Regions from separate parts of the Microbacterium sp. NPDC056569 genome, predicted to be linked through region 2. Evidence: predicted binding sites of a transcription regulator. Region 2 holds the regulator's gene; the other holds the start of a gene.
The links. The regulator HspR, encoded in region 2, represses chaperone genes until heat shock. The targets are predictions, from matches to a motif close to AAGTTGAGTCNNNNNGACTCAACTT.

Region 1 (14,976 bases), on a different contig from region 2:
CGGCTGCCGACTGGTCGCACGCGAGCACGCGGAGATCGGGATGCCGCAGCGCCAGCGCCGTCGCCACCACGCCGGTCCCGCTTGCGAAGTCGATGGGCACGGTGTCGCAGGCGAGCGGAGGCAGGTGCTCGAGCAGGAACCGCGTGCCGATGTCGATCGTCGCGCCCGCGAACGCCCCGCCGTATGCGCACACGACGATCCCGTCGTGCGTCGCGCGGGTCGGCACAGGATCCGCCCCGTCGTGGGGCTCACGGGCGACGAGCACGCGGGACTTCTGGCGCGCGTGGGTGACGTCGAGCTGCGCGAACCTCTCGCGCAGCACGTCGTTCATCGCGAGGGTCATGTGCTTGACGCGACCGCCGGCGAACACGACGACGTCGGGAGCCGCGTGCGCGGCGATCAGCCCCGCGATGTCGCGCAGCGCGTCGAGCGAGCGCGGCAGCCGCAGCAGCACGACGCGCGCGCCCCGCACCAGGTCTGTCGACAGCGGCAGCGACGAGAAGGTGTCGACGAGGCCGAACCGCTCGGCGTTGGCGGCGAGGGCGCGCTCGCCCGTGAGGGGATCCTGATGGACACGGATGCTGCGACCGCCGTCCGCGGCGGCGCTCAGCGTCAGCCCGCCGTAGGCGTCGCCGATGACCACGAGCCCGCTGTCGCCGGCGCCGGCGCGCGCGGCGGCGGACTCGTCGAGGAGCAGCCGGTCCGCACCATCCGTCGCCACGAGGTCGGGAGCCTCGACGTCGGGCCATCGGCGCAGGGCGTCGAGCGAGAAGGTCACCGTCCCACGGTAGCCGGGCGGGCGGGTCCGGTTCCGGGAACTGCGGGGGAATGCGTGCCGTCCCGCGGCAGCGGGACTAGCATTCAACGGTGCCAGACCGTGCGTTCAGTCCCGTCATCTCGCTGCTGACCGTGGCGGCCGTGTGGGACGCGCACCTCGGCGCGCAGCTGCGCGATCTCGGGCTCACGACGCGCAAATACGGACTGCTCGCCCACATCGAGGCGACGCCGGGCATCTCTTTCAGCGAGCTCGCGCGGCGGTCGCAGATCACCGTGCAGTCCGCGCACACCGCGGTTCAGACCCTGGTCGCCGACGGGCTCGTGGCAGACGCGACCAAGCATGCGGGCGCAGCGTCTGATCTGCGCGTGACGGAGCGGGGGAGCGAGGTGCTGCACGCGGCCGAGCAACGGCTGGCGGCGCTCGACGCCGGACTCGCCGCGGGGGCTCCGGGGCTCGCGACAGCGCTGGAAGGCCTGCACGAGCAGCCGTTCGGGCTGGCGCCCGAGTAGGCCGAGGCTGCCCAGAAAACCTTCAGAAAGCCTGAAACACTTTCAGTTAGGCTGAAGGTGTGTTCCGCAACCCCCACACCCTGTTCCGCGCGCTCGCTATCCTCGAGGCGATCTCATGGACGCTGCTCATCGCCGGCCTCATCATCCGCGCCACCACCGACTGGGCGCTCGGCGTCACGATCGGCGGCGGCATCCACGGCTTCATCTTCCTGTCGTACGGCGCGACCGTCATCCTCGTCGCTCTCAACAACCGGTGGCACGCCGGCCCCACGGTGCTCGCGCTCGTGAGCGCCGTCATCCCCTACGCCACGATCCCCGCCGAGCTGTGGCTCCAGCGCAGCGGTCGCCTCGCCGGAGAGTGGCGGCTCGAGGCCACCGACGACCCGCGCGACGGCACCTGGTACGACCGGCTCATGCGCTGGTTCCTGCGACGCCCCTGGGTGCTCGGCGCCCTGATCGCGTTCGCCGTCGTGCTGCTGTTCGTCGTGCTCCTCATCCTGGGCCCGCCCGGCGGACGCGACTGACGACCTCCGCTTTCGGCCGCCCCACTCGTTCGCGAGCGGAGCGGCCGAGTCGCGTGCCGGTGCCGTCGATGACGGATGCGGTCTCAGCGCCAGGCGGGCAGCTGCTGAAGCGTCCAGGTGTTGCCGTCGGGGTCGTCGAACTGCACGAATCGACCCCAGTCCTGCTCGTCGACGCCGCGTCCCTCGACGCCGTTGGCGCGCAGGTGCGCCAGCGCCTCGTCGGCGTCCGGTACCACCACCTGGATGGTGTCCTGACGGCCGGGCTCGAGGTCGTTGCCGAGGCCGGTGCCGAAGGCGATGGAGCACGCGGACCCAGGTGGGGTCATCTGCACGAACCGGAGTCCGTCGAAAGGCGTCTGATCGTGGTCGGCGTTGAAGCCGATCCTCTCGTAGAACTCCTTCGCGCGATCGACGTCCGTCACCGGCACGTAGATGAGCTCGATCTTCCAGTCCATCGTGTTCCCTCTCGTCGTTGAAGCGGGTCCCCCTGGCTGACGACGTTACGCCGGGGATGCGACATCCGCCGCGGGGGAATACCTGCGGGTGAGAAGGGTTGAACTTGACAATGCTTGTGTCAAGTTCAAGACTTGACACTCCTCCACTCAAGTTTCAGGAGAGATGGAATGCCCGAAGACTTCACCCCCCAGGCCGGCGACGACGCGAGCTCGTTCGACGAGTTCCTGGCGCGCTACCTCGCGGGCGAGCGCGCGCGTGCCGAGCGCTCGATCGACCTGAGCCGCTACCTCGGTGCCCGCACCCAGGAGCTGCTGCAGCGTGCCGGCAAGTATGCGCTGGACCGCGGCCAGCAGGAGCTCGACGCCCTGCACGTGCTGCGGATCCTCGTCGCCGAGGCACCGGCGCGCGATGCCGTCCGGCGCATCGGCGCGGACGCCGACGCGATCGCACGCGCCACCGAGGAGCGCCTTCCCGCCGCCACGGCAGCCGCCGACGTGGACGGGGCGGTCGTGACCTCGTCGGTGCAGCGGGCGCTGTTCCACGCCTTCCAGGTCGCCCGATCCTCGGGTTCGACGTACGTCGACCCGGAGCACCTCTTCTTCGCGCTCGTGCTCGCGCAGGACACCCCCGCGGGCCAGGTCCTGGCGCGCGCCGGTGTGACCGCCGAGGCGCTCATGCAGGGTGCCCGTGAGACCGTGACACCGGGCGAGACCGCCCAGGGCGCCGCGAGCGCGGAGGGCGCAGCATCCGTCACCCCCATGCTCGACACCTACGGCACCGACCTGACGGCGCGCGCCGTCGCCGGTGAACTCGACCCGGTCGTCGGGCGCGCCGACGAGATCGAGCAGACGATCGAGATCCTCAGCCGTCGCACCAAGAACAACCCGGTGCTCGTCGGCGAGGCCGGCGTCGGCAAGACCGCGATCGTCGAGGGACTCGCTCAGGCGATCGTCGACGGCTCCGTGCCCGAGCAGCTCCTGGGCAAGCGCGTCGTCGCGCTCGACCTGCCGGCGATGCTCGCGGGCACCCGCTACCGCGGCGACTTCGAGGAGCGCCTCACCAAGACGATGGACGAGATCGCCGAGCACAAGGGCGAGCTCATCGTGTTCATCGACGAGGTGCACACCGTCGTCGGCGCGGGCGGCGCCGGTGACGGCGGCATGGACGCGGGCAACATCCTCAAGCCCCGCCTCGCGCGCGGCGAGCTCCACCTCGTGGGCGCGACGACGCTCAAGGAGTACCGCGTCATCGAGAAGGACCCGGCGCTCGAGCGCCGGTTCCAGCCGGTACGCGTCGGCGAGCCCTCGATCGAGGACGCCGTGCTCATCCTCCGCGGCCTCAAGTCCGCGTACGAGGAGCACCACGGCATCGTCTACACCGACGAGGCCCTGCGTGCCGCCGTCGAGCTCAGCGACCGGTACCTCACCGAGCGCGTGCTGCCCGACAAGGCGATCGACCTGATCGACCAGGCAGGTGCTCGGCTGCGGCTGCGGCTCGGCTCGAAGGTCGACGTGAGCGGGCTCATCGAGCGCCTCGCGACCCTCGAGGCCGACAAGAACGCCGCGGTGTCGGCCGAGCACTACGAAGAGGCGTCGCAGATCCGCGACCAGATCGCCGAGGTGCAGGACCGCCTCGAGCGGGCCACGGCTGCCGGCGCCGCGGTGCGCACCGAGGCGATCGTGGACGAGCCCGAGATCGCCGCGGTGATCAGCCGGGCCACCGGCATCCCGGTGAACCGCCTCACCGAGACCGAGCGCGAGCGCCTGGCCGCCCTCGAGGACGAGCTGCACGACCGCGTGATCGGGCAGGACGACGCGGTGACCGCGGTCGCCAAGGCCGTGCGCCGCAACCGCACCGGCATGGGCGATGCCCGGCGCCCGGTGGGATCGTTCCTCTTCCTCGGCCCGACGGGTGTCGGCAAGACGGAGCTGGCCAAGGCGCTCGCCGGGTCGCTCTTCGACGACGACACGGCGGTGATCCGCTTCGACATGAGCGAGTTCGGCGAGCGGCACACCGTGTCGCGCCTCGTCGGCGCCCCTCCCGGATACGTCGGGTACGACGAGGCGGGCCAGCTCACCGAGCGCGTGCGGCGAAACCCGTACTCGATCGTGCTGTTCGACGAGATCGAGAAGGCGCACCCCGACGTGTTCAACCTGCTGCTGCAGGTGCTCGACGACGGTCGCCTCACCGACGGCCAGGGCCGCACGGTCGACTTCCGCAACACGGTGGTCGTGATGACGTCGAACCTCGGCTCCGAGTTCCTCGCGTCGCGTGGCGGTGCCATCGGGTTCCTCGCCGACGGGGGAGGGGCCACCGGCTTCGGCTCGGAGAAGGATCTGCGCGACCGCGTCTTCGGCAAGCTGCGCGAGGCGATGCGGCCCGAGTTCCTCAATCGCATCGACGAGATCGTGCTGTTCCGCAAGCTCGAGAAGCCGCAGCTGCAGAGCATCGTGCGCCTGCTGCTGGGTGCATCCGACGCGCGGCTCGCGAAGCGCGAGGTGTCGCTGGTGGTGACGGACTCCGCGGTCGCGTGGCTCGCCGACAACGGGTACGAGCCCGAGTACGGCGCCCGGCCGCTGCGCCGCCTCATCCAGCGCGAGGTGGACGACCGCATCGCCGACCTGTTCGTGACGGGTGCGCTCGTCGACGGCGGGACGGTGACGGTGGATGCTGCCGGCCCGGCGCTCTCGGTCGTCGCCGGTTCGCCGTTCGCCGCGGCCGCCTGATCGAGTCTCGACCCCTGCTCACCTGTCACGATCTGCCGGTCACGCCGGCGCTTCGTGACAGGTGAGCGGAAGGGCGACGTGCTCCGGGCACAGCGCCATCGACCCCTGCTCACCTGTCATGATGTGCCGGTCACGCCGGCGCTTCGTGACAGGTGAGCGGAAGGGCGACGTGCTCCGGGCACGGCGCCCTTCACGCGCGTCATGGCTGCAGCATCCGTTTCAGGGTCCGCGCGTTGTGCACGGCGTTGCCGCCGCCATCGTTGTTGAAGTACGCGTGGACCTCGTGGCCGGCGCGCTCCCACTCGCGGATGCGCTCGGCCCACCATGCGAGATCGTCGTCGGAGTACGAGCCTCCGTACAGATTCTCGGGGTCGGGACCGTGCAACCGCACGTAGACGAGGTCGGCGGTGGCGCGCAGGATGCAGGGCAGACGGGCGCCGCTCATGACGCAGTACGCGGCGCCGTGGCGTTCGAGGATCGCGAAGACCGCCTCGGCGGTCCAGGACGGATGCCGGAACTCCACGGCCGGCCGCGTCCACCGCGGCAGCGCCGTGAGGAAGTGGTCGAGGCGTGCGTCGTCGCGCTCCATGCCCGGATGCAGCTGCACGATGAGAGGTCCACGGCGGCCGCGGAGCTCGTGGAGCCCGCGGGTCACGCGCTCGATCCAGACCTCCGGCTCGAGCAGCCGCCGCGCGTGCGTGAGCCCGCGCGGGGCCTTCACCGCCATCTCGAAGCCCTCCGGCAGGCGGTCGCGCCAGGCGGCGAAGCGCGCGTCCGCCGGCCAGCGGTAGAAGCTGCCATTGAGCTCGACGACGTCGAACTCGGCGATGTACTCATCCAGCCAGCGGCTCTGCGGGCCGTGGTACAGCACGCCTCGCCAGTGCGGGTAGACCCAGCCGGAGGTGCCGATGCGCGCCATGCCTCCAGCGTGATCGACCCGCATCGGCCGCGGCCACGGGGTTGCGCCTGCGCGACGCGCGCGTTAGCGGATGGCGGCGTGCGCGTGTCGCCGGGCGCTGACAGAGTGGGTGCATGACCCGCATCGGCGCGATCTTCAACCCGTACACGCACAGCCCCGACGAGTTCCGCGACGCCGTTCTCGCCGCCGAATCGGCGGGACTGCCCGAACTGTGGATCTGGGAGGACTGCTTCCGGCAGTCCTCGTTCGCGACCGTGGGCGCGGCCCTCGCATGGACGGAGGCGCTGCGCATCGGCATCGGGATCGCACCCATGCCGCTGCGCAACGTGGCGGCGACCGCGATGGAGATCGCCACCGTCGAGCGGCTCTTCCCAGGGCGCCTGCTTACGGGCGTCGGTCACGGCGTGCTCGACTGGATGGGGCAGGTCGGCGCGCGCGTCGCCTCTCCGCTGACCCTGATGCGCGAGTACGTTCCCGCATTGCGGGGCCTGCTCGCGGGTGACGAGGTGACCGTCGACGGCCGATACGTCACGCTCCGTGACGTGCGCCTGGACTACCCGCCGACGACGCCGCCCCTCGTGTACGCGGCGGCCGAGGGGCCGAAGACGCTGCGGCTGAGCGGCGAGGTCGCCGACGGCACGGTGCTCGACAGCGGGCACACCGCAGCCGAGTACGCGACCGCGACGGCCGCCATCCGTGAGGCGCGTGCCGCCGCGGGCCGCGGCGACGGTCACGACGTGGTCGCCTACGTCATCACCGCGTTCGGTCCGGACGCGGAGGCCCGCGCCATCGCCGATGTCGGCGACAAGCCCGACCCGGCGGAGCGCGCGCTGTGGGGCGACCCGACGCAGGTCGCGGCGGGTGCGCAGCGCTTCTTCGACACGGGCGTCGACGACGTCGTGCTGCTGCCCTCGTCGCGCGGCGACATCGCCGAGTTCTACCGGGCGGCCGCCGAGGTCGCACGGATCGTCGACGCGAGCGCCTGATGACCGCGGCGCTCTCGATCGGGATCGCGGCGGCGGCCGGCCCCGAGCTCGGCGCACGCGTCGCGGCGGCGGCGGAGGCCGCGGGGCTGCACGCCCTGTGGGTCAACGACACCCCGGGGCATGACGCGCTGGAGGTCCTCGGCGCCGCCGCCCGCGCGACGGAGCGGCTCGTGCTCGCCACCGGCGTGCTGCCGATCGACCGTCGCACCCCCGACGACATCGTGTCAGCATCCGCGGGACTGCCCGCCGACCGGCTGGTGCTCGGCATCGGCTCGGGGCAGCTGCGCACGGGGGCCGTCGGGGGCGTGACGGATGCCGCCACCGCCCTCCGCGATCGCACCGGCGCCCGCGTGGTGGTCGGCGCACTCGGACCGCGGATGCGGCGCGCGGGTGCAGAGGCATCCGACGGACTGCTGCTCAGCTGGCTCACGCCCGGTGTCGCCGCCGAGCAGGCGGCGCGGGCGCGCGGGATCACACCCGAGACGCACGTGGCGCTCTACGTGCGCACCGCCGTCGACCCCGCCGCGGTCGCGGTGCTCGAGCAGGAGACGGCCCGCTATGCCGGCTACCCGGCGTACGCCGCGAACTTCGCCCGGCTCGACATCGACGCCGCGGACACGGTGATCCGGCCGGGTGGCGAGCTGCCCGACCGGATCGCGGCGTATCGCGACAGCGTGGACGAGGTCGTGCTGCGGGCGATCACGGCTTCGGGAACCGTCGACGAGCATCTCCGCTTCATCGACACCGTCGCGGAGGCGGTCGCCGGCTGACCGTGTCGCCTCATCGACCTGTTACGTGGCGGCTCCACGGCAGACTGGGATCGATGACCTCACAGCCCTCTCCGTCCCACCCGACGTCCTCCCGCCCGGTCGCGGTGATCGCCGGTGCGTCCGGTTTCGTCGGCGCGGCGCTCGTCCAGGCCTTCGCCGAGGACGGGTACGAGGTCCGCACCATCGGCCGGTCGCACGCCGACGCGACGTGGGACGACGGCGGCGGCATCCGTGCGCTCGTCGACGGCGCTTCCGTACTCGTGAACCTCGCGGGCAAGTCCGTGAACTGCCGGTACACCGATGCGAATCGCGACGAGATCCTGCGATCGCGGGTCGAGACGACGAGGACCCTGCGCCAGGCGGTGACGGATGCTGCGACCCCGCCCCGCGTATGGCTCAACGCCAGCACCGCCACGATCTACCGCTACGCGATGGACCGCCCGCAGACCGAAGCCGACGGTGAGCTGGGCGACGGGTTCTCCGTCGACGTCGCGCGGAACTGGGAGGACGAGTTCTTCGCCGGCGACCTGCCGGCGACACGCCGAGTCGCGCTGCGCATGGCGATCGTCATCGGCGACGGGCCTGCCTCGCACATGCTGCTGCGTCTTGCGCGACTGGGCCTGGGCGGCCCGCAGCACGACGGCTGGTGGTGGGCGCACCGCCGCTACCGGGGGATCGGGCCGCACCCGACGGGGAACGGACGCCCGAGCCGGCATCGGTCGGGCGGGCGCCAGCGCTTCAGCTGGATCCACATCGACGACGTCGTCGGCGCGGTGCGCGTCGTGCGCGACCGGCCGGAGATCGAAGGGCCGGTGAACCTCGTCGCGCCCCGCGCGAGCGACAACCGGACCCTGATGGCGACGCTGCGCAGGGTGGTCGGGCAGCCGATCGGCCTTCCCGCCTACCGGTTCATGCTCGAGCCGGCGATGGCGGTGCTGCGCACCGAGCCCGAGCTCGTGCTCAAGAGCCGGTGGGTCTCGCCGGAGGTGCTGCTGTCGGCGGGATACGACTTCGCGTACCCCGACTTGGAAGCCGCGCTGCGCACGGTCGCGCGCTGAGGTCGGGCGCAGGTCGAGCAGGGGACAGGTGTCGGAGGCGGGTGCCAGAATGCCGATGTGCTGCTGAACGAGCTGGTGACCGCGACGGGCGAGGTCGCGGCGACGTCGTCGCGACTGGCCAAGGTCGCCGTGCTCGCCGCGCTGCTGCGCGAGCTCGACGCCGACGAGATCGCCCCCGCGATCGGATTCCTCACCGCGAACCCGCGACAGGGTCGACTCGGAGTCGGCTGGCGGAGCCTGGCCGGCCTCGACGTCGCCCATGCCGACGACTCGACGCTGACAGTGCTCGAGGTCGATGCGTCGCTCAGCCGTCTGGCGGCCGCCGATGGCGCGGGCTCGGTGCTGGCACGACGCGCCGAGCTCGACGCACTCGCCGGTGCCGCGACGGCGGACGAGTGGGACTTCCTGGCGCGCGTCATGATGGGCGAACTGCGGACGGGAGCTCTGGAGGGCGTCCTCCTCGACGCCCTCGCGAAGGGCTCCGCGCGGGAGGCGCCGGTCGTGCGGCGCGCCGCGATGCTGTCGGGCGACCTCGGCGCGACGGCCCTGATCGCGCTCACCGGCACTGCCGACGAGCTCGCGGCGGTCGGGCTCGAAGTCGGGCGCGGTGTGCTGCCCATGCTCGCGGCGACGGCGGGGTCGACGACAGAGGCCCTCGAGACCCTCGGGGGCGCAGCATCCGTCGAATACAAGCTCGACGGCGCCCGAATCCAGGTGCATCGCGACGGCGAGGACGTGCGCGTCTTCACGCGCAGCCTCGCCGACATCACGCACCGGGTGCCCGAGCTGGTGGAGGCGGTGCGTGGGCTTCCGGCCGAGCGCGTCATCCTCGACGGCGAGACGCTGTCGCTCGACGAGGACGGCGGTCCGCGACCGTTCCAAGACACGATGTCGCGATTCGGGTCGATGGGCGACGAGGGGGCGGACGCCGTGCTGCGGCCGTGGTTCTTCGACATCCTGCATCTCGACGGCCGCGACCTCATCGACGAGCCGCTGGCCACCCGCCTCGAGCTGCTCGACCGGGCCGTCGGCGATGCCCGCATGCCCGGCATCGTCACCGACGACCCCGCGGCGGCCGAGGACTTCTCGCGCCAGGCGCTGGCGGCGGGTCACGAGGGAGTCATGGTGAAGGCGCTCGACGCGCCCTACGCCGCGGGGCGGCGCGGCAAGAGCTGGCTCAAGGTGAAGCCGGTGCTCACCTACGACCTCGTCGTGCTCGCCGTCGAGTGGGGATCGGGCCGGCGCGCGGGGCAGCTCTCGAACCTGCACCTGGGCGCACGCGATCCCGAGGGCGCCTTCGGCGAGCCTGGCGGCTTCGTGATGGTCGGCAAGACCTTCAAAGGTCTCACCGATGCGACGCTGCGCTGGCAGACCGAGTTCTTCCCGACCATCGAGACGCATCGCTCCGCGTATGCGGTGCACGTGCGACCCGAGACGGTCGTCGAGATCGCGATCGACGGCGTGCAGCGCTCGACGCGGTATCCCGGCGGCGTCGCGTTGCGCTTCGCGCGGGTGAAGGGCTACCGGCCCGACAAGCGCCCCGGCGAGGCCGACACGATCGAGTCGCTGCGCACGCTGCTGCGCGGGTGACGGATGCTGCGACCCGAGCCTGCACGTGACGTGGAGCGCGCAGGGGTGTGGGCGCCCGGCCGCGCAGCTCAGCGGCGGGCGGCGACGTACCGGTGCTCGGGTCTGCCCGTCGTGCCGTAACGAAGACGCACCTCGACCTGGCCCCGGGCGGCGAGTGTCGCGAGATGACGCTGCGCCGTCGCCCGCGAGATGCCCACGCGGTCGGCGACCTCGGCCGCGGAGGCCTCGTCGTCGCCGAGGCCCTCGAGGATCAGCTGCTCCGTCGCCGAGCGGGCCACGGTCGCGGGCTCGGCGGCACCGTGCAGGATTGTCAGCGCTCGGTCGATCTGCTCCTGCTCGAGCGGACGATCGGTCGTGAGCAGGTTGCGCATGCGGGCATAGCGATCGAGGCGCTCGGCGAGCACGCGGGCGTCGAACGGCTTGGTCAGGTAGGCGAGCGCGCCGGCGCGCAGCGCGCGACGCACGGTCGCCGCATCCGTCGCGGCCGACAGCAGGAACGCGTCGACGTCGGTCCCCGCGACGAACTCGACCCCGTCGCCGTCGGGGAGGAACGCGTCGACGAGCAGCAGGTCGGGAGCCTGGGTGCGCACGGCCTGCCGGGCGACGCCGAGCGAGTGCACGGCGTCGAGCGCGGTGAAACCCGGGCGGGAGGCGACGACGTCGCGGTGCAGACCGGCGACGCGGAAGTCGTCGTCGACGACGAGCACGCGGATGGGCTGGGTCATGGGGTCTCCTCCCCAGAGTGCGCCGCGTCGCGGCGCAGGGCGCCTGGCAGTCGCGCGCCGAACACGGCGCCGGAGCCGTCACCGCCGGCATCGATCAGCCAGACGTCACCGCCATGCCGGCGTGCGAGGTCGCGCGACAGCGGCAGGCCGAAGCCGTGGCCGTGGACGTCGTCCCGGTCGCTCGCGTCGGCTCCGCGGGTGCCGCGACCGAACGGGTCGGCTCCGGCGGGGCGCACGCCGGGGCCGGAGTCGGCGACCGTGACCACGAGCTCGCCGCCGTCGCCGAGCAGCGCGATCTCGACCCATCGGGGTTCGTCGCCGGAGACGGCCGCGGTGACCGCGTTGCCGACGAGGTTGCCGAGGATCGCGGCGACATCCTCCGGGAGCGCCACCTCGCTCAGCAGCAGCGTGTCGTCCGAGATGCGCAGCGTCACCCCGCGCTCGCGGGCCGCCGCACCCGTCGCGCCGAGGATCGACTGGAGGAACGTGTCGGGCACCCGCTCGAGGCCCGCGACCGCGAAGTCGATTGCGCCGCGCTCCGTCAGATCGCCGAGGAACGCACGTGCCTCCTCGACGCGGTCGGCGTCGATCAGCCCTGACGCGACGTGCAGGCGATTGGCGAACTCGTGCCGCTGCACGCGCAGCGCCTCGGTCATGGCGCGCACCGTCTCGAGGCGCCCGGCGAGGGCCTCGACGTCGGTGCGATCGCGCACGACAACGATCTCACCCAGCGCACGGTCGTCGCGGCGGACCGGCCGGGTGTCGAGGTACAGCACGCGGTCCCCGACCACCGCCTCCGCGGCCGTCGCGCCCTCTCGCACCGCGCGGATCACCTCGTCCGGCAGCCCCACATCGTCGAACCGGCGACCGACGGGATCTACGAGCCGCAGCATCCGTTCCGCCGCCTCGTTGCACACACGGACGACGCCGTCGGGATCCAGCGCGACGACGCCGTCGCCGACGCCCTCGAGCACCGCGGCCTGGTTCTGCACGAGCGCCACGAGCTCCTCGGGCTGAAGTCCCAGCGTCAGCCGCTCGAAGCGCCGTCGCAGCAGCAGGGTCGCGAGCGTGGCCAGGGCGACCCCGCCGAGCGCGGCGACTGCGATCGTCGTGAGGAGAGCGGGGAGGTCGTCGAACACGCTCGCGCGCTCGAAGCCGACGCTGACCTCGCCGACCGGCTCGCCCCCGGCCTCGGCATAGATCGGCACCTTCGCCCGCGCCGACTCGCCGAGCGTGCCGACCTCCCAGTCGACGACCTCGTTGCCCTCGAGGACCTCGGCGAAGGGTGTCGAGACCACCTGCCCGAGGAGGTCCTGATTCGGGTGGGCGAGACGGATGCCGTGATCATCGGTGACCACGACGAACAGTGCGTCGGTCCGGTCGGCGACATCCGTCGCGATCTGCTGCAGGGGACCGTCGCGGAGGTCCGCGGCGTCCGGCGTTCCGGGATCCGCCGAGAATTCCGCGACGAGCGACTTCACGTCGGGGTCCTCGGCGACGGTGCGGGCGATGTTGAGCGCGGCAGCCTCGGATTCGGCCCGCAGCTGGCGCACACCCAGCCACCCGAACACCAGCGCGCACACGGCCACGACGGCGGTGACCGTCGCGAGCTGCACCAGCAGCAGCCGTGTCGCGAAGCGCATGCCACCTCCCGGGGCGTGTGAGCGGGTGCGCGTGAGCATAATGCGCAGAACACACGCTACGCGCACAACGTGAGGGAATGCGACTTACCGCGCGCCGGGGCCCCGCCGCGCCCTAGCCTCTCTCGAACGCACCGCGATCGGTGCGCGAGACCTGACGCACCTTACGACGAAGGAGTCGACATGAACGCGGCAGCACCGTTCCTCCTCCAGGCCGCCGAGGCCGACGACGGCTACGCGACGGCCTTCGTCCCGCCCGAATGGGTGCTGGTGGCCCTCGGCTTCACGATGGTCCTCGTCTTCATGGCGCTCATCATGACGCGAAGGCTCACACCGATGGTCGCGCTCATCATCGTGCCCACCGTCTTCGGGCTCTTCGCCGGCGCGGGGCTCGGCCTCGGCGACATGATCATCGACGCCATCGGCAGCATGGCGCCGACGGCCGCGCTGCTCATGTTCGCGATCATGTACTTCGGCATCATGATCGACGTCGGCCTGTTCGACCCGCTCATCCGCGCGATCACGCGACTGCTCGGCGACGACCCCGCGAAGGTCGTGCTCGGCACCGCGATCCTCGCCGGAGCGGTCTCGCTCGACGGCGACGGGTCGACGACGTTCATCATCACGACGTCCGCCATGCTCCCGATCTACCTTCGCCTGGGCATGAGCCCCGTCGTGCTCACGTGCGTCGCGGGCCTCATGAACGGCACGCTCAACATCGTGCCGTGGGGCGGCCCGACCGTGCGCGCCGCCACCGCGCTCGGCCTGCAGCCCACCGACATCTTCGTGCCGATGCTCCCGTCCCTCGCGGCCGGCATCGTCATCGCGCTGACCTTCGCCTGGTTCCTCGGCCTCTCCGAGCGCAAGCGCATCGGCAACGTCGACACTTCGCGGCTCGGCGACGACGGCTCGCTCGCCGGTCCCCGCATCTTCCGCGGCTCCGACTCGAAGCCCGGCGCCCGTGCGACGCTGCGCACCGGCAACATCGTGACGCTCGCCGGCGGACACGGCGGCGTGCCCGCGGCGACGGCGGTCGTCGACCGCGAGGACACGGCGATGGCCGACACCATGCTCGACCCGAACCGTGCGACGCTGCGGCCGAAGCTGATCTGGTTCAACCTGGTGCTCACGCTCGCGGTCATGGTGCTGCTCGTGCTCGACATCTTCCCGCTCGCGTACGTCTTCATGGTGGGCGCCGCGATCGCGCTGGTGGTCAATTTCCCGAAGCTCAAGAGCCAGGCCGACGAGATCGTCGCCCACGCCCCGAGCATCGTCGGCGTCGTGTCGATGGTCCTCGCGGCCGGTGTGCTCGTCGGCGTGCTGAACGGCACCGGCATGGTCGATGCCATGGCCACCTGGATCACGACGGTGATCCCCGCCTCGCTCGGCCCGTTCCTCGCCGTCATCACGGGCATCCTGTCGATCCCGTTCACCTTCTTCATGTCGAACGACGCGTTCTACTACGGCATCCTCCCGGTGCTCGCGCAGAGCGCCGAGCACTTCGGCATCGCCCCGGTAGAGATGGCGCGCGCCTCGATCACCGGCCAGCCGGTGCACCTGCAGAGCCCGCTCGTGCCCGCGATCCTGCTGCTGGTGTCGCTCGCAAGCGTCAATCTGGGCGACCACCACAAGAAGGTGCTGTGGCGGGCCACCATCGTGTCGCTCGCGATGCTCGCGGTGGGAGTGCTGGTCGGCGCGATCCCGCTCATGGCGTGACCTGAGCCCACACTCCCTCTCCGCGAGACTCCAACGGAGCGCCGAGACTGCAGGCAGCGCCTGCAGTCTCGGCGCTCCGATGACGTCTCGCGGTCGTTCGGGGCCGAACGTAGGATTTCGCCATGACCAAGGGACCGGCGCCCGACGCCTCCTACGAGAACCGCAGCTTCGGGGCGCCCGGCGCGGACCGCACCGTCGTCCTGCTCCGCTCGGGGGTCTCGACGCTCTCGGATCCGCGGCCCGACGTCACCGCGCGGCGCGACGCGAGGATCGTCGCGGTGGGGCTCACGGTCGACGACATCGACGATCCCGCGGCGTACCGGGGCGCGACCCCGGCGGAGGCGACCGCGACCGTCATCGCACGATTCATCGCCGAGGAAGCACACGGGCGCCCGGTGGGCCTCGTGGGAGTGGGCGAGGCCGGGGAGCTCGCGATCATGATCGCGGCGCACCTCGGCGAGGGCGTCGACCGGCTGGCGCTCGTCGCCGTTCCCCGGCCGGAGTCCGAGCTCGGCGCGAGCGAGGTCGCCGAGGTCCTCGACCGCATCGCTGCGAAGACGCTCCTCATGAACGGCCAGG
Region 2 (14,976 bases):
GAGCGGGCTGCGCGGCGCGGGTCACGGCGTCAGGGTACCGCTCTTCCGAGCGCCCACCGCGCAGTGCCACACTGGGCCCATGTCTACGATCGACGCCTCGCCCATCGGCCGCACGTGGGCCCCGCTGCCGTCCTACGCCGACCATGTCGCCGAAGGGCGCGCCGCCCGCGAGCGGACTCCGCGGGAGTCGCTCGCGGAGCTGCCGACGAACGACCGCGACCCGATGGGGATCCTCGACGCGCAGGACGAGGACCGCGTCCCCGAGCTCGTGCCGCTGCGCACCGAGCGCATGGCCGCGAGCGCGTTCGCGTTCTACCGGGGCACCGCCGCCCTGATGGCCGCCGACCTGTCCCGCTCGCCGTCGAGCGGTGTCAGCGTCGGGTCGTGCGGTGACGCTCACGTGTCGAACTTCGGGCTGTACGCCTCGCCGCAGCGGACGCTGGTGTTCGACCTCAACGACTTCGACGAGTCCGCCTGGGCGCCGTGGGAGTGGGACGTGAAGCGCCTCGTCACCAGCATCGTCATCGCCGGGCAGTCGACCGGACGCGCCGACTCCGTGGTGCGTGAGGCCTCACTGGACGCGGTGCGCGTCTATGCGCGTGCGATCGGCACAGGGGCGAAGCGCAGCCCCCTCAAGCGCTACTACGACCGCTTCGACGCCATGGCCGCCGAGCGGGCGGTCGACGACGACACCCGCGCCGCCATCGACTCCGCGATCAAGGAGGCCGAGAAGCGCACCGGCGCGCGTGCGGCGAAGAAGATGACGGAGCTCAACGACGAGGGCAGGGTCGTCTTCGTCGAGGCTCCGCCGACCATGACCCACATCGACGCGGAGTCGGAGCAGCGGGTGCTGAGCGTCTTCGACCAGTACGTGCAGTCGGCGAACATCGACATCCGCGCCCTGCTGCAGAAGTACCGCCTGTCCGACATCTCCCTCCGCGTGGTGGGAGTGGGCAGCGTCGGGACGCGCTGCTTCGTGGTCTCGATGCAGGACGGCGACGACGGCGTTCTACTCCTCCAGGGCAAGGAGGCCGGCCGGAGTGTCCTGATCGAGTACGGCAAGGCCGAGCAGCCGGAGGTCGTCACCCGGTTCATCGACCAGTACGGCGACGGGGGCCGCGTGGTCGGCATGCAGCGCATCCTCCAGTCGGTGTCGGATCCCTTCCTCGGCTTCGTGCGTCGCACGACGTACGGCGCCCAGCGCGACTTCTACGTGCGCCAGTTCCGCGACAAGAAGGGCGGGTTCGACATGGACGAGCTCGACGACTCGGCCTTCCTCTGGTACGCCGACGCGTGCGCGGCGACCCTGGCCCGCGCGCACGGCCAGTCCCCGCTGTCGTCGTCGGTGGCGGGCTACGTCGGCGGCGGGCGCGTGGCGGGCGAGGCGATCCTCGAGTGGGCCTACGCGTACGCCGACCTCTCACGCGCCGACTGGGAGCTGTTCCGCACGCACCGGAACGTGCAGACCGATACAGCATGACGAGATCGGATGCTGCGGTCCGCGGCATCCGATCTCGAACGCGTCCTTTTATCCGGTAGCCGGCGGGTGCGCGGCGAGCCACTCGTTCGCGACGCGCTTACTCACTTTGAGCAGCCACGCGTCTGTGACGACCTCGCGGAGCTGGTCGAGTTCGATGCTGTCCAGGCGCACCAGCACCGCCGGGTAGCCGTCGAAGTGCGGGATGGTGAAGAATGCGCCGGGGTAGGTCTCGAGCAGCGCCTCCTTGACCTGGGTGCCGTCGGTGCGCACACCCACCACGTCGCCCGGCGGCCAGGCGCGCCCGAGCGCCGCGAGCTGCTCGAGGTCGCGGGCGCTCGGGCCGCGCTGCCACACGAACGCGCCGGCGGGAGTCCGCCAGGAGGCTCCTCCCCGGTGCCCGTCGATGCTCTCGATCGCTCCCGGAAGCTCCAGCGCGATGGCGCGGACGTCGTCGAGTGTCGCCATTCCTCCATCCTGCGCCCGATGTCGGCGCGGGTCGACCCCGTCGATTGTCCGGTTGATCAGGACCGATAGGGTACGACTACCGAGCGGTGCACCCCACGCGCCTTCGGCGGGAGAGGGGCCTCGCACATGCCACGATTCGACCGTTCACGCCTGCGACGCGTCGTCGCGGGAATCACTGCGACGCTGCTGGCCGCCACCGGCGCCGTCGTCGTGGGTGCGATCGATCCGCAGCCGGCCGCCGCCGCCTACCCCGAGTCCGTGAACCCCTTCGCGATCGCGGGCGGCTTCACGGTCTACGCCCGGGAGAACGCGCTGCTGCAGAACCAGGAGACGGAGGGCAGCATCGCCGTCGGCCGCACAGCCACCGTGCAGGGCAGCAGCGGGCAGTACACCATCGTCCACGTGGTGGCGGGCACCGGCGACTACGACCTCCCGACGGTCGACGGCGATCCGACGCGCTTCCTCGTCGGCGAGTACAGCACCGACAGCACCGGCATCCTCGCCATCACCAGCGCCGGCACGAGCGACCCGGCGCTGTGGGGCGATCTCAAGATGGTGCAGCGCGACGGCGGCTGGGAGGCGTTCGCCCGTGCCGACTGGCTGCGACTCAACCAGAACCGCTCGAACGCCGACCAGACCCCCCTGATCGACGCCACCCATCAGACCTATCCCACGAACGCCGCGCCGCCGGCCGGCGCAGCCGGCGACGGCAGCATCTACACCGCGAACACGTCGCAGACCGCCGTCGCGGACTACGTCGAGGCGAACCGTGACGCGTCATGGGAGGAGGCGTCGAGCTGCTTCGACGACATCGCCGACCCCACCACCGGCATCGGCTACCCGGTGGGCGTCGCCGAGGACGCCGGCGACCGCGTCGTGCTCGCGCAGCTGAGCGCGGACCAGCCGAACATCGTCGACTACGCCGACATCGCGGGCGCATCGCTCATCCAGTTCTCGCCCGGACCGACGCCCGGCGTGGCGAACCCGCTGGTCATCCGGGTGCCCGCGGGCACGACCGAGGTGATCGGCGCGCGGGCGGATCCGCAGGGCGTCCACTCGCCGTACATCGTGTGGGACCTCTCGCAGCTCACCGGCGATGTCGCCGTGACCGCCGGGCAGGCCCGCATCGACGGCTCGATCTATGCGCCGAACGCATCGGTCACGGTGAACGCCGCGCCGCTGGACGGTCAGGTGATCGGCCAGAATGTGATCATCCAAGGCGGCGAGGTCCACTCGTTCCTGTTCTCGGGCGAGATCTCCTGCAACGACGCGAGCGGCACATTCACCGTGCGCAAGGAGCTCGACGGCATCGAGCCCGCCGACCTCCCCGAGGGCACCACCTTCACCGTCAACTACCGCGCCGTCGACCCCGACGACAACGTCACCGTCGGCTCGCTCGAGGTGCCCGCTGACGGCACTCCCGTCGCCGCGGGCGAGCGATTCCCGGAGGGGACCGAGATCACCTTCGAGGAGATCGCGCCCGAGACCGTGCCCGGCTGGGAGTGGGGCGAGGTCTCGATCGCGCCGAATCCGCTGATCGTCGGAGCCGGCACCGCGCAGGTGGTCGTCACCAACACGGCGGCCGAGCTCGCCGGCACCTTCAGCGTCTCGAAGTCCATCGTGGATCTGTCTGCCGACGGCGCTCCGGTGCCCTTCCCCGAGGGAACGACCGTCCTGGTCCGGTGGGCGGCGTTCTTCCCTGCTCCGGAGGGCGGTTTCACCACCGGTGAACTGCGAGTGCCGGTCGACGGCACACCCGCCTTCCCCGATGAGCAGTTCCCCGCAGGCACCCGTATCGTGCTCGCCGAGGACCTGGAAGGCACGGCCCCACCGCCAGGATTCGAGTGGAGCAGCATCGGCTGGAGCCCAGGGCGCACCTTCCTGATCACCGCCGGCGACGAGGAAGGCGACACGGTCGCCGTCGAACTCACGAATGGCGTCACTCCCGTCGAGTCCGAGCGCACCATCACGATCGTGAAAGCAGCCGAGGGCGAGGCGCGTGACTCCGCGTTCGGGTACGGCGTGAGCTACAACACCGATCCTGCGCCGGCCCGTGCAGAACTGCCCCTCCCCGTCGGAGAACCGCAGCTGATCACCGACCTCGAGACGGGCGCCGACACGCTGGAGCTCGCCGAGCTGCTGCCGACGCTGGACGGCCAGCCGGTCGATCCCGCGGATTGGGCGCTTCCCGTCATCGAGGTCAGCATCGACGGCGGCGATCCCACGATCTACCGCCCCACAGCGTTCGACGAGGGGCAGGAGGATCTGACCGGCGCCATCGTCGACATCGAGATCCCCGAGACGGGCGACATCTCGATCGTGGTGACCAATGCGCTCAAGGAGGGCACGTTCGAACTGCAGAAGCGGTTCACCAACCTCCCCGGCGGCATCGGGCTCGAAGGCCTCGAGTTCACGGTCGCCTGGACCGCGACGCTCCCCACCGGCGAGGTCCAGGAGGGCGTGATGCGGCTTCCGGGCACCGGTGAGGCAGTCAGTCCGGTGGGCGACGACGGCGCGACCCGCCTGTTCCCCTACGGCACCACCGTGACGTTCGCCGAGCTTCCGTCGCCGGCGGTGCCGCAGGTCGACTGGAGAGCCGCGGTGTTCACGCCGGACGAGCTCACGATAGGTGCGGACGGTCAAGCCGTCGTGACGTCAACCCTCACCAACGACGGCTCTCATCTCACCGGAATCTTCGAGGTCTCCAAGTCCCTCGCCGGCATCGATCCCGAGAACCTGCTCGTCGACTCGTTCACGATCGGCTACGTGGCGTTCGTTCCTGGCCCGAGCGTCGAGGTGGGCCGGTTCGAGATTCCGGCGAACGGCGACCCTGTCGGCCCCGTCGACGCTGATGGTCGACCCATCACCTTTCCGATCGGCACCGTGATCCACCTCACGGAGGAGGAGCCGGACGCCTCGGCGCTGCCGGAGGGGTACGAATGGGGCGAGTCGGTCTGGCGGCCCTCCAACTCGGTGACGATCGGGCTCGGCGAGACGCCGGTGCTCGAGGTGACGAACACCGCCGTCGAGATGACCCGCTGGGCGGTCACCAAGGTGGTCGACGGGGATGGCGCGTCCGCGCTTCCCGCCGGCACGACGTTCCCGATCGAATGGTGGTGGGACTACGAGCCGCAGCCCGGCTTCAGCCTCACCCCGAACGTGCCGGTGTACTCGCCGTACTTCCCGGTCGGCTCGATCATCCAGGGACGCGAGGGCGCGCTGCCGGACATCCCCGGCGTCGACTGGGGCGACCCGGCCTGGACCGTCGACGGCGAGCAGCTGGTGCCCGACGCGAACGGGCTCGTGACGCTGCCCCAGTCCGTGACGCGCGACCAGGAGTTCGCCGAGCTCACGCTCACCAACACCGCCACCACGCGTCCGCTCCCGGCGACCGGCGGCGGCGCGATGTCGCCGCTCGTGCCGCTGGGTGCCCTCGGGCTCATCGCCCTCGGGGTGGTTCTGGCCACCCGACGCGCGCGACGCGTCTGACGCTCCACCGCGGGCGCACGCGAAGAGGGAGGGGACGGCATCCGTCCCCTCCCTCTTCGTGAATCAGCCCGCCGGCGTCTCGTCGGGAGCTTCGCCCGGCTGCTCGATCGGCATGCGGGGTCGCCACACGACCACCTCGGTCGCCCGGCGCACGCGCGTGCCGTGCCGCAGCGTCACGACGGAGCCGGTGGAGCCGGCGGCGAACACACGCGCGCCCGGTCTCTTCTCGAGCTCGGCGCGCATGCGGTCCTCGAGGTCGCGGACGCGGCCGTGGAGCTCCTGCACGCGGTTCTCGAGCTCGAGGATGCGCACGATCGCGGGAAGGCCGATGCCGTCCGACGACATGCGGGCGACTTCGCGCAGCTGCTCGACGTGCCGCAGCGAGTAGCGCCGCGACCCGCCCTGCGTGCGGGCGGGCACGACCAGTCCGATCCGGTCGTACTGTCGGAGCGTCTGCGGGTGCATGCCCGACAGCTCGGCGGCGACGGCGATCGCGAAGATCGGGGCATCCTCGTCGATGTCGTCCTCGGTCATTTCGTCACCTCCTCATCGCTCACGAGAACAGGAGATCCCGCCAGGACAGGACGCTTCGCGCGGAATCGTCCTGTTCTCGCCAGATCTCCTGTTCTCGGCAAGCATCTCAGCCCTGCGCCTTGGCCATGAGGTCGGCGCGCGGGTTCTCCTTCGACTCCAGGCTCTGGAACCGCTCGAGCGCCTCGCGCGCGGCCTCGTCGAGGTGTGACGGCACGGCCACCTGGACTTCGGCGAGGAGGTCGCCGGTGCCCTTCGCGGTCTCGACGCCGCGCCCCTTGACGCGCAGCACGCGCCCCGAGGGCGTGCCCGGGGCGACGCGCAGCCGCACCGGATCGCCGCCGAGCGTCGGCACCTCGATGGTGGCGCCCAGCGCGGCCTCGGTGAACGTCACCGGCACGGTGACCCTGAGGTTCAGTCCGTCGCGCGTGAACACCGGGTGCGGACGCACGGTCACCTGCACCACGATGTCGCCGTTCTCGCCGCCGTCGGGCGAGTGGCGCCCGCGGCCGCGGAGCCTGATCTTCTGTCCGTCCGCGACGCCCGCGGGGATCTTCACTTTGAACGGCTTGCCGTCCTCGCCCTGCAGCGTGATGGTCTCGCCCTTGGTCGCGGTGACGAAGTCGATCGTCGTGCGCGCCGTGACATCGGCGCCGCGGGTCGGGCCGCCGAAGCCGCGATAGCCGCCGCTCGGCTGCCCGAACCGCCCCGAGCCGAACCCGGTGCCGCCCTGCTGCTGGTTGAACATCGCGAAGATGTCGTCGAAGTCCTCGGCGCTCTGGTAGCGCGCACCGCGGCCCTGGTTGAACATCGAGAAGACGTCCTCGAAGCCGCCGGCGCCGCCCGGACCGCCCGAAGTGAATCGGGCGCCCGAGCCCATCGCACGGATCTGGTCGTACTCCTTGCGCTGCTCCGCGTCGGAGAGCACCGAGTACGCCTCGCTGACCTCTTTGAACTTCGCCTCCGCGGCCGCGTCACCCTGGTTGGAGTCGGGGTGGTACTTCCGCGCGAGCTTGCGATACGTCTTCTTGAGGTCCGCCTCGCTGACATCCTTCGAGACGCCGAGCACCGAATAGAAGTCCTTGTCGAACCAGTCCTGACTGGCCATGGAGCCTCCTTCGGGCTACTCGGCGGGAACCGCGACGACGACCTTCGCCGGACGCAGCTCCACCGTGCCGAGGCGGTAGCCGATCTCGACGACCTCGAGGATCGTGGTCTCGGTCGCGCCGGGCGTCGGCACCTGGAAGATCGCCTCGTGCTGCTGCGGATCGAACCCCTCGCCGGCGGCGCCGTACGTGGTGATCCCGATGCGCTCGGCGACGCCGCGGAGCTTGTCCGCGATCGCCGCGAACGCCGACCCCTCTTCGAGGTCGCCGTGCTTCTCGGCGCGGTCGAGGTCGTCGAGAACGGGGAGCAGGCCTTTCGCGACCGCGCCCTGGGCGCGCGCGATCTCCACCTCGCGCTGCTCCTCGGTGCGGCGGCGGTAGTTGGCGTACTCGGCCTGCAGGCGCTTGAGGTCGTTCAGCAGCGCGGACTCGAGGTCGGCGAGCACGGCGTCCTCCGCTGCGGCGTCGACGTTCTGCGGGGCGCCGAGGATGTCGTCGACCGTCAGCTCGTCGTCCTGCCCGTCCTGCGGCGCGGGGCCGGAGGCGTTCGCCTCCGACCCCTCGCCCTCAGGCCGGACCTGTTCGCCGTCGCCCGGTTCTTCGACCGGGTCGGGGTTGTGGTCCTTGTTCGCCATGGTTACTTCTTCTCGTCCTCTTCGTCCACGACCTCGGCGTCGACGACGTCCTCATCGGAGTCCGTCGAAGCCTGGCCGTCGCCCGCGTCGCCGGCGGCAGCATCCGGAGCAGACTGCGAAGCCTGGCTCGACGCGTAGATCGCCTCGCCGAGCTTGCCCTGGCTCTGGTTGAGCTTGTCGAACGCGGCCTTCACGGCGTCGTCGTCCTCGCCCGCGAGCGCGGTCTTGAGAGCGTCGACGTCGCCCTGCACCTCGGTCTTCACCTCGGCCGGGAGCTTGTCCTCGTTCTCCTTGATGAGCTTCTCGATCGAGTACGACAGCGTCTCGGCCTGGTTGCGCACCTCGGCGGCCTCACGACGCTTCTTGTCGTCGGCGGCGTGCTCCTCGGCCTCGCGCACCATGCGCTCGATGTCGTCCTTCGGCAGCGACGAGCCGCCGGTGATCGTCATCGACTGCTCCTTGCCGGTGCCCTTGTCCTTGGCGGACACGTGGACGATGCCGTTCGCGTCGATGTCGAAGGTGACCTCGATCTGCGGGATGCCGCGCGGAGCCGGCGCGATGCCGGTCAGCTCGAACGTGCCCAGCGGCTTGTTGTCGCGGGTGAACTCGCGCTCGCCCTGGAAGACCTGGATCGCGACCGACGGCTGGTTGTCGTCGGCGGTCGTGAACGTCTCCGAGCGCTTGGTCGGGATGGCGGTGTTGCGCTCGATGAGCTTCGTCATGATGCCGCCCTTGGTCTCGATGCCGAGGCTCAGGGGGGTCACGTCGATGAGGAGGACGTCCTTGCGCTCGCCCTTGAGGACACCGGCCTGCAGGGCCGCGCCGACGGCGACGACCTCGTCCGGGTTCACGCCCTTGTTGGGCTCCTTGCCGGCCTCGCGCTGCACGAGCTCCGAGACCGCGGGCATGCGGGTCGAGCCGCCGACGAGCACGACGTGGTCGATGTCGCCGACCTTGATGCCGGCCTCGCGGATGACGTCCTCGAAGGGCTTCTTGGTGCGGTCGAGGAGGTCCTTGGTGAGGTCCTCGAACTTCGCGCGGGTGATCGTCTCGCTCAGCGACACGGGGCCCGAGTCGGTCAGCGACAGGTACGGCAGGTTGACCGAGGTGCTCGTCGACGAGGAGAGCTCCTTCTTCGCCTGCTCGGCGGCCTCCTTGAGGCGCTGCAGCGCGATCTTGTCGCCCGAGACGTCGACGCCCGTGGTGTCCTTGAACTGCTTGATGAGGTAGTCGACGAGGCGCTGGTCCCAGTCGTCGCCGCCGAGGCGGTTGTCGCCGGCGGTCGCGCGCACCTGGATGGTCGAGAAGTCGTCGTCCTTGCCCACCTCGAGGAGGGAGACGTCGAAGGTACCGCCGCCGAGGTCGAAGACGAGGATGAGCTCGTCCTCCTTGCCCTTGTCGAGGCCGTAGGCCAGGGCCGCGGCGGTGGGCTCGTTGATGATGCGCAGGACGTTGAGGCCCGAGATCTCGCCGGCCTCCTTGGTGGCCTGGCGCTCTGCGTCGTTGAAGTACGCGGGGACCGTGATGACGGCGTCGGTGACGGTGTCGCCAAGGTACTGCTCGGCGTCGCGCTTCAGCTTCTGGAGGATGCGCGCCGAGATCTCCTGCGGCGTCCAGTGCTTGCCGTCGACGTCGAAGCCCCAGTCGGTGCCCATGTGGCGCTTGACCGACGAGACGGTGCGGTCGACGTTGGTGACGGCCTGGCGCTTGGCGGTCTCGCCGACGAGCACCTCGCCGTCCTTGGTGTACGCGACGACCGACGGGGTCGTGCGGAAGCCCTCGGCGTTCGCGATGACCTTGGGCTCGCCGCCCTCGAGGACGCTCACGACCGAGTTGGTCGTACCGAGGTCGATTCCAACAGCACGTGCCATGTGTATCTCTCCTTCATATGGGCGCAGACGGATGCTGCCACCCGGGGTTACAGGGAAGTCTTCTCGCGGCCCACCATGAGGTTGAGTCGCGATGACTCAACCATACGCCCGGGATGCAGCATCCGTCAAATCAAAGTTGATATGACTCGGCTCAACTTGTTCTCAGATCGAGTGCGCCAGGGTCTGCAGACCCACGACCAGGAGCCCCAGCGCGACGAGGATCGCGAGCGCGATCACCTGCTTCCACCACGCGAGGTCGGAGCGGCGCACCGCGAACCAGCCGATGACCGCCAGCGTCGCGATGTAGACGACGGCGCTCGCGCGCAGCGCCGCCTCCAGCGGCATGACGTCGAGGAGAGCCAGCAGGAGGAGGATGCCGGGGGTCAGCAGCGTGCCCAGCGCACCGCCCGCGATCCGCGTGGAGATGAGGAGGTCGACGCGGCCCGGGAACGTGCGGTGCACGGACAGGTGCGAGATGACGTCCGACACGAACCCCGCCGCTGTGATGCCGACGACGCCGAGGATGAGCGCCCAGAACGCGTGGTCGGCCTCGGCGTGCTCGCTCGAGGCGACGACCAGCACGATCGCGAGACCGGTGAAGGTCGCGTACACGCGCTCCTTGAAGTAGGCGACGATCGCCTGCTCGCCGCCTTCGACCTGGGCGAGCTGTGCTCGCGCGCGGTCCGTCCGCCGGCTCACCCGCCCAGTATCCCTTCCGCGGCCTCGTTCGGCTTCGGGTCGGGCAGGCGCCGCATGCGGAGTCCGTTGAGGACGCCCAGCACGGCGGCGAGGATCGGGATGAGCAGCGCCACCTGGAGGGCGAGGTGGCGGGCCTCGGTGTTGATGCGGATCACCTCGGCCGATGCCTCCGGCGGCTCGTCCGCCAGGAGCTGCTCGAGCCCGGTGTTCGACATGAGCTCCGCGTCCTCTTCGAGCGCGGTCGCCACCTGCTCCTGCTGCTCGCTGGTCAGCACCGTGCTCGAGTACGCGAGCGAGGTGAACGACGCCGCGAGAGTCGCGAGCATGATCGCGCCGGCGAACGCGAGGCCGAACGACAGGCCGAACGACCCGGCGGCCGAGTTGACGCCCGCCGCCTCGCTGACCCGCTCGTCCGAGATGGGCGACAGCGTGTAGTTGTTGAGCTGCGAGACGAGGAGGCCGAGGCCGGAGCCGGCGATGATGAGCGGAACCGTGAGGTACCACCCGTTGTCGGCGATCGGCACGAGCGGCACGATGGCGATGAGGCCCGCGGCCGCCAGCGAGAAGCCGAGGAGGATGAGGTTCGCGGCGCGTCCCTTGGCTCGGCGGCCGGCCCAGATCGCGACCGCGAACATGCTGAGCGACAGCGGGGCGATCGACAGACCGGCCTGCAGGGCGTTGTACTCCAGCACCATCTGCAGGTAGAGCGGGAGCACGATCATGGTGCCGCCCAGGGCGATCTGCTGGAGCAGCTGCCCGCTCACGCCGGTACGGAACGGCTTCGACGAGAACAGCGCCGGGTCGAGGAGGACCGGCTTGCCCTTCTTCTTGCGCGAGTTGAGCCACCACGCCAGGCCGCCCAGCGCGACGGCGCCGAGGCCGATGATGATGCCGACGTAGCCCCCGCCCTCCTGCCACACCAGGATGCCGAGCACCACGCCGCCCATGCCGATGACCGAGAGGGCGGCACCCACGAGGTCGATGGAGCGATCGCCGGTGTACTTGACGTCCTTCACGAGGCCGGCGCCCAGCAGGACGATCGCGATGATGACCGCCTCGAGGCCGAAGGCGACGCGGTACGACCAGAAGGTGGTGATGAATCCGCCGAGCAGCGGCCCCACCGCGGCCGCGATGGCGGCCGACGCGCCCACCAGCGCGTAGACGCGCTTCTGGTGGGCGCCGGAGAAGTTGCCGTGGATGAGCGACTGCATGGACGGGAGGAGAAGGGATGCTCCGATCCCGCCGATGACCGCCCAGAAGATGATGACGGCTGTCAGGCTCTGTGCGAACGTCATCGCGACGGCGCCGACGGCGTACCCGAGAAGACCCAGGAGATACGCCAGCTTGCGCCCGATCAGGTCGCCCGTCTTGCCGCCGATGAGGATGAATGCCGCCGAGACCAGGGCTTCGAGGGCGATCGCCCCCTGCACGCCGCTGGCCGTGGTGCCGAGCTCCTCCACGACGGCCGAGATCGAGACGTTCATGATGGACGTGTCGACCACGAGCACGAACATCGCCATCGCGAGCAGGATGGCGAGGCGTCCGTTGAAGGCGGTGGTCGGCGAGGATTCCGCGGTCATGAACGAAGCAAACCACCACGTCCCTCGCGAGCGCTACGGTGATTCCGCACCAGTTCACCGAAGGGCCGTACTGTGACCGACATGAGCTCTCCCGTCCCCGGCTCGGACGAGTCCGGCACGCCCGCGCAGTCCGGCACCCCGGCAGGGTCCGGCCCTTCGCCGGAGCACGCTCTGTCGACCGCGGCCCTCCACACCGACGGCCTCGACGACACGCCGGTGCCGCGCCGTCGCGTGTTCGCGTGGGCCCTGTGGGACTGGGCGACGCAGCCCTTCAACTCGGTCATCCTGACCTTCGTCTTCGTCTCGCTGTACCTCGTGTCGGATGCCTTCCTGCCGGCCGACATCGCGGCGCAGAACGCGGACGGCGACATGGTGTGCTCGAGCGCGGCGGACGCGGGCACCGCGTACTGCGGCGCCCTCGCCGACCTGTCGGAGTGGTACGGGTGGGTCACCTTCGCCGCCGGCATCCTGATCCTTCTCCTCGCACCCGTGCTGGGTCAGCGCGCCGACGCGGCGGGCACGAAGAAGCGCTGGGTTGTCGGCGCGACCGCGGTGCTGGCGCTCCTGCAGTTCGCGCTCTTCTTCGTCTACGCCGAGCCGCAGTTCTTCTGGCTCGGGGCGATCCTCGTGGCGCTCGGGTCGGTCTCGTCCGAGATCGCCGGCGTCAACTACAACGCGATGCTCGTGCAGGTCTCGACCCCGAAGACGATCGGCCGCGTGAGCGGCCTCGGCTGGGGCCTGGGCTACATCGGCGGCATCCTCGCGCTCGCGCTCGTCGTCGTGCTGAACACCGTCGGCTGGTTCGGCCTCGACGTCTCGGACGGACTCGCCTACCGCCTCATCGCGGTCGGGGCCGCGGTGTGGACGGTGCTCTTCGCCCTGCCGTTCATCTTCCTGGTGCCGGAGTCGCCGCCCGATCCGGGCCGCAGGAAGGTCGGGTTCTTCGAGGGCTACGTCGTGCTCGTGCACGACATCGTCGCGCTCTTCCGCGAGCACCGGCCGACGTTCTGGTTCCTGATCGCCAGCGCCGTCTATCGCGACGGCCTCGCCGGCGTCTTCGCCTTCGGCGGTGTGCTGGCCGCCGTCTCGTTCGGGTTCGGCGCCACCGAGGTCATCGCGTTCGGCATCGCGCTCAATCTCGTCGCCGGCGTCTCGACGATCATCGCCGGCAGCCTCGACGACCGCTTCGGGGCGCGCGCGGTGATCATCACCGCGCTCACGATCCTCATCGTGAGCGCGCTGTTCGTCTTCTTCCTCCGCGAGGGCGGCAAACCGGTGTTCTGGGTGGGCGGCATCATCCTCTCCGCCGCGGTGGGCCCCGCTCAGGCATCGAGCCGCTCGCTTCTCGCCCGCGTCACGCCTACCGGAATGCAGGGCGAGGTCTTCGGCCTCTACGCGACGACGGGCCGTGTCATGAGCTTCTTGTCACCGCTGCTGTGGTCGGCCTTCATCGCGTGGTTCGGCGCGACGCACTTCGGCATCCTCGGCATCGTGATCGTGCTGCTCGTCGGGCTCCTCCTGCTGCTCCCCGTGAAGCTGCGGCCCGCAGACATCGCCGGCTGACAGCAGCGGATCGGTCCGGCCGGCCGGCGGGGGCGCAGCATCCGATACCCTCGCTTTCGGGCAACATGCGGACGGGGGGTCGTCGCGCACGCGTGCCTCACCTCGCCGAACCCGAGAGGCACCGTGACGACCCCGCTGATCCAGCGCCAACGCGCCGAGCGCCTGCGCGCCGCCCGTCACCGTCGTGCGGTCGGGTACTGGTGGGTGCTGATCGCGTGGCTCCTGTCGCTGTGGATCGGCACATCCGTCGTGCCGCACGAGTGGCTGCACGCCCCGGCGCTGTTCGGTCATCTGGCATCGGTGATCGTGGGGCTCGGCGCGGCAGTGCTGCTGGAGATGAGCGGGCTGCTCTGGATGCTGCGCCGCACGTCTCTCGACGACCTCCGCCGCACCGAGCCCCCCGTGACCGCCCTGGCGTGGCTGGGCATCGCGGGCCTGTTCGCGACCGGCGCGTTCCTGCAGCCCGACCTCGCACAGCCGCTCACCGCGATCAAGATGATCGCCGTGCTGGTCGCCGCGATGAACGGCGTGGCCATGACGAGGCTCACCGACCAGCTCGACCGCCTGCCGGGCTCCGTGCGCTTCTCGTCGCTGCCGACCCGGTTGAAGTTGTGGTGCGTCTGGAGTGCCGTCGTGTCGCAAACTGCCTGGTGGACGGCTGTTCTGATCGGCATGCTGAACACCGCTTCACGGTGATCTCACGGTTTTCTCCCGCTCGTCTCGCAAGAGCACTCGGGCTAGGCTGTCGCCTGACCGGACTACCCGGCCGGTGACCCCCCGCCCGGCTTCACGGCCGCACCCGCTTTGAGGATGCCCCCATGCGCGATGGAACGCGCGGCGAGGAAGACGTCCCTGGCCCCCGTAGGGGCCAGACTTCCCACCCGAAGACCGCACCGATGCCCTCGGCATCTTCATCGACCCCTTCTCCCACCTTCTCCGCCGGCGCTTCGCCGTCGAAGCCCGCACGGCCGTCGGCCATCGACGAGCGCCGCGAACGCCGGCGCAAGCGCCGCCGCCAGGCGCTGATCGCGACCACCATCATCGGCATCGTCGTGCTGGTCGGCTCGATCGGCACCGTGTCGTACGCGATCGTCTCGAACTTCGCCGACGCCGAGCAGCCGGCTGCCGAGCCCGCTGCCGAAGCGCCGGCCGTCGCCGAGCCGATCGTCTTCCCCGAGGACGAGCCCGCCGCCACCGCGGGCGCAGAGCCCTGCGCGAGCGTGCAGGTGCTGTCCTCGTTCGAGAACGCCGAGATGGTCGAGGGCCTCGCCGCCGCCTACAACAGCCAGCCGCGCAACGTCGCAGGCTCGTGCGTGACGGTCACCACCACCCGCGAGAAGTCGGGTGTGGCTGCCGCCGTCGTCGCGACGAGCTTCCCGAACCTCGCCGACGACCAGAAGCCCACCGTGTGGCTGCCCGACTCGTCGACCTGGGTCGACGTCGCGCAGGCCGACGGCGCGACCAACCTGCGCGCGGAGGGCGCGAGCGTCGCGGTCTCCGACATCGTGCTCGCGATGCCCGAGAACCTCGCCGCCGCGATCGGATGGGATGCCGAGG

Region 1: the regulator HspR is predicted to act here: its motif matches at 2,396-2,420, upstream of ACFQ7C_RS03335 (ATP-dependent Clp protease ATP-binding subunit).

What each region holds. Positions count from the first base shown of each region.
Region 1 is NZ_JBHTUV010000002.1:202,185-217,160, forward strand. It holds gene ACFQ7C_RS03315 (class I SAM-dependent methyltransferase) at 1-778, opposite strand, end outside; gene ACFQ7C_RS03320 (MarR family winged helix-turn-helix transcriptional regulator) at 868-1,287, shown strand; gene ACFQ7C_RS03325 (DUF3817 domain-containing protein) at 1,347-1,811, shown strand; gene ACFQ7C_RS03330 (GNAT family N-acetyltransferase) at 1,895-2,266, opposite strand; gene ACFQ7C_RS03335 (ATP-dependent Clp protease ATP-binding subunit) at 2,435-4,993, shown strand; gene ACFQ7C_RS03340 (DUF72 domain-containing protein) at 5,193-5,912, opposite strand; gene ACFQ7C_RS03345 (LLM class flavin-dependent oxidoreductase) at 6,026-6,898, shown strand; gene ACFQ7C_RS03350 (LLM class flavin-dependent oxidoreductase) at 6,898-7,668, shown strand; gene ACFQ7C_RS03355 (epimerase) at 7,722-8,726, shown strand; gene ACFQ7C_RS03360 (ATP-dependent DNA ligase) at 8,784-10,316, shown strand; gene ACFQ7C_RS03365 (response regulator) at 10,385-11,041, opposite strand; gene ACFQ7C_RS03370 (ATP-binding protein) at 11,038-12,684, opposite strand; gene ACFQ7C_RS03375 (CitMHS family transporter) at 12,865-14,397, shown strand; gene ACFQ7C_RS03380 (hypothetical protein) at 14,520-14,976, shown strand, end outside.
Region 2 is NZ_JBHTUV010000018.1:13,660-28,635, reverse strand. It holds gene ACFQ7C_RS17965 (AI-2E family transporter) at 1-25, opposite strand, end outside; gene ACFQ7C_RS17960 (DUF2252 domain-containing protein) at 80-1,480, shown strand; gene ACFQ7C_RS17955 (MmcQ/YjbR family DNA-binding protein) at 1,529-1,945, opposite strand; gene ACFQ7C_RS17950 (DUF5979 domain-containing protein) at 2,072-5,434, shown strand; gene ACFQ7C_RS17945 (heat shock protein transcriptional repressor HspR) at 5,498-5,968, opposite strand; gene ACFQ7C_RS17940 (DnaJ C-terminal domain-containing protein) at 6,075-7,073, opposite strand; gene ACFQ7C_RS17935 (nucleotide exchange factor GrpE) at 7,089-7,706, opposite strand; gene dnaK (molecular chaperone DnaK) at 7,709-9,577, opposite strand; gene ACFQ7C_RS17925 (hypothetical protein) at 9,740-10,276, opposite strand; gene ACFQ7C_RS17920 (MFS transporter) at 10,273-11,856, opposite strand; gene ACFQ7C_RS17915 (MFS transporter) at 11,938-13,419, shown strand; gene ACFQ7C_RS17910 (hypothetical protein) at 13,543-14,115, shown strand; gene ACFQ7C_RS17905 (substrate-binding domain-containing protein) at 14,316-14,976, shown strand, end outside.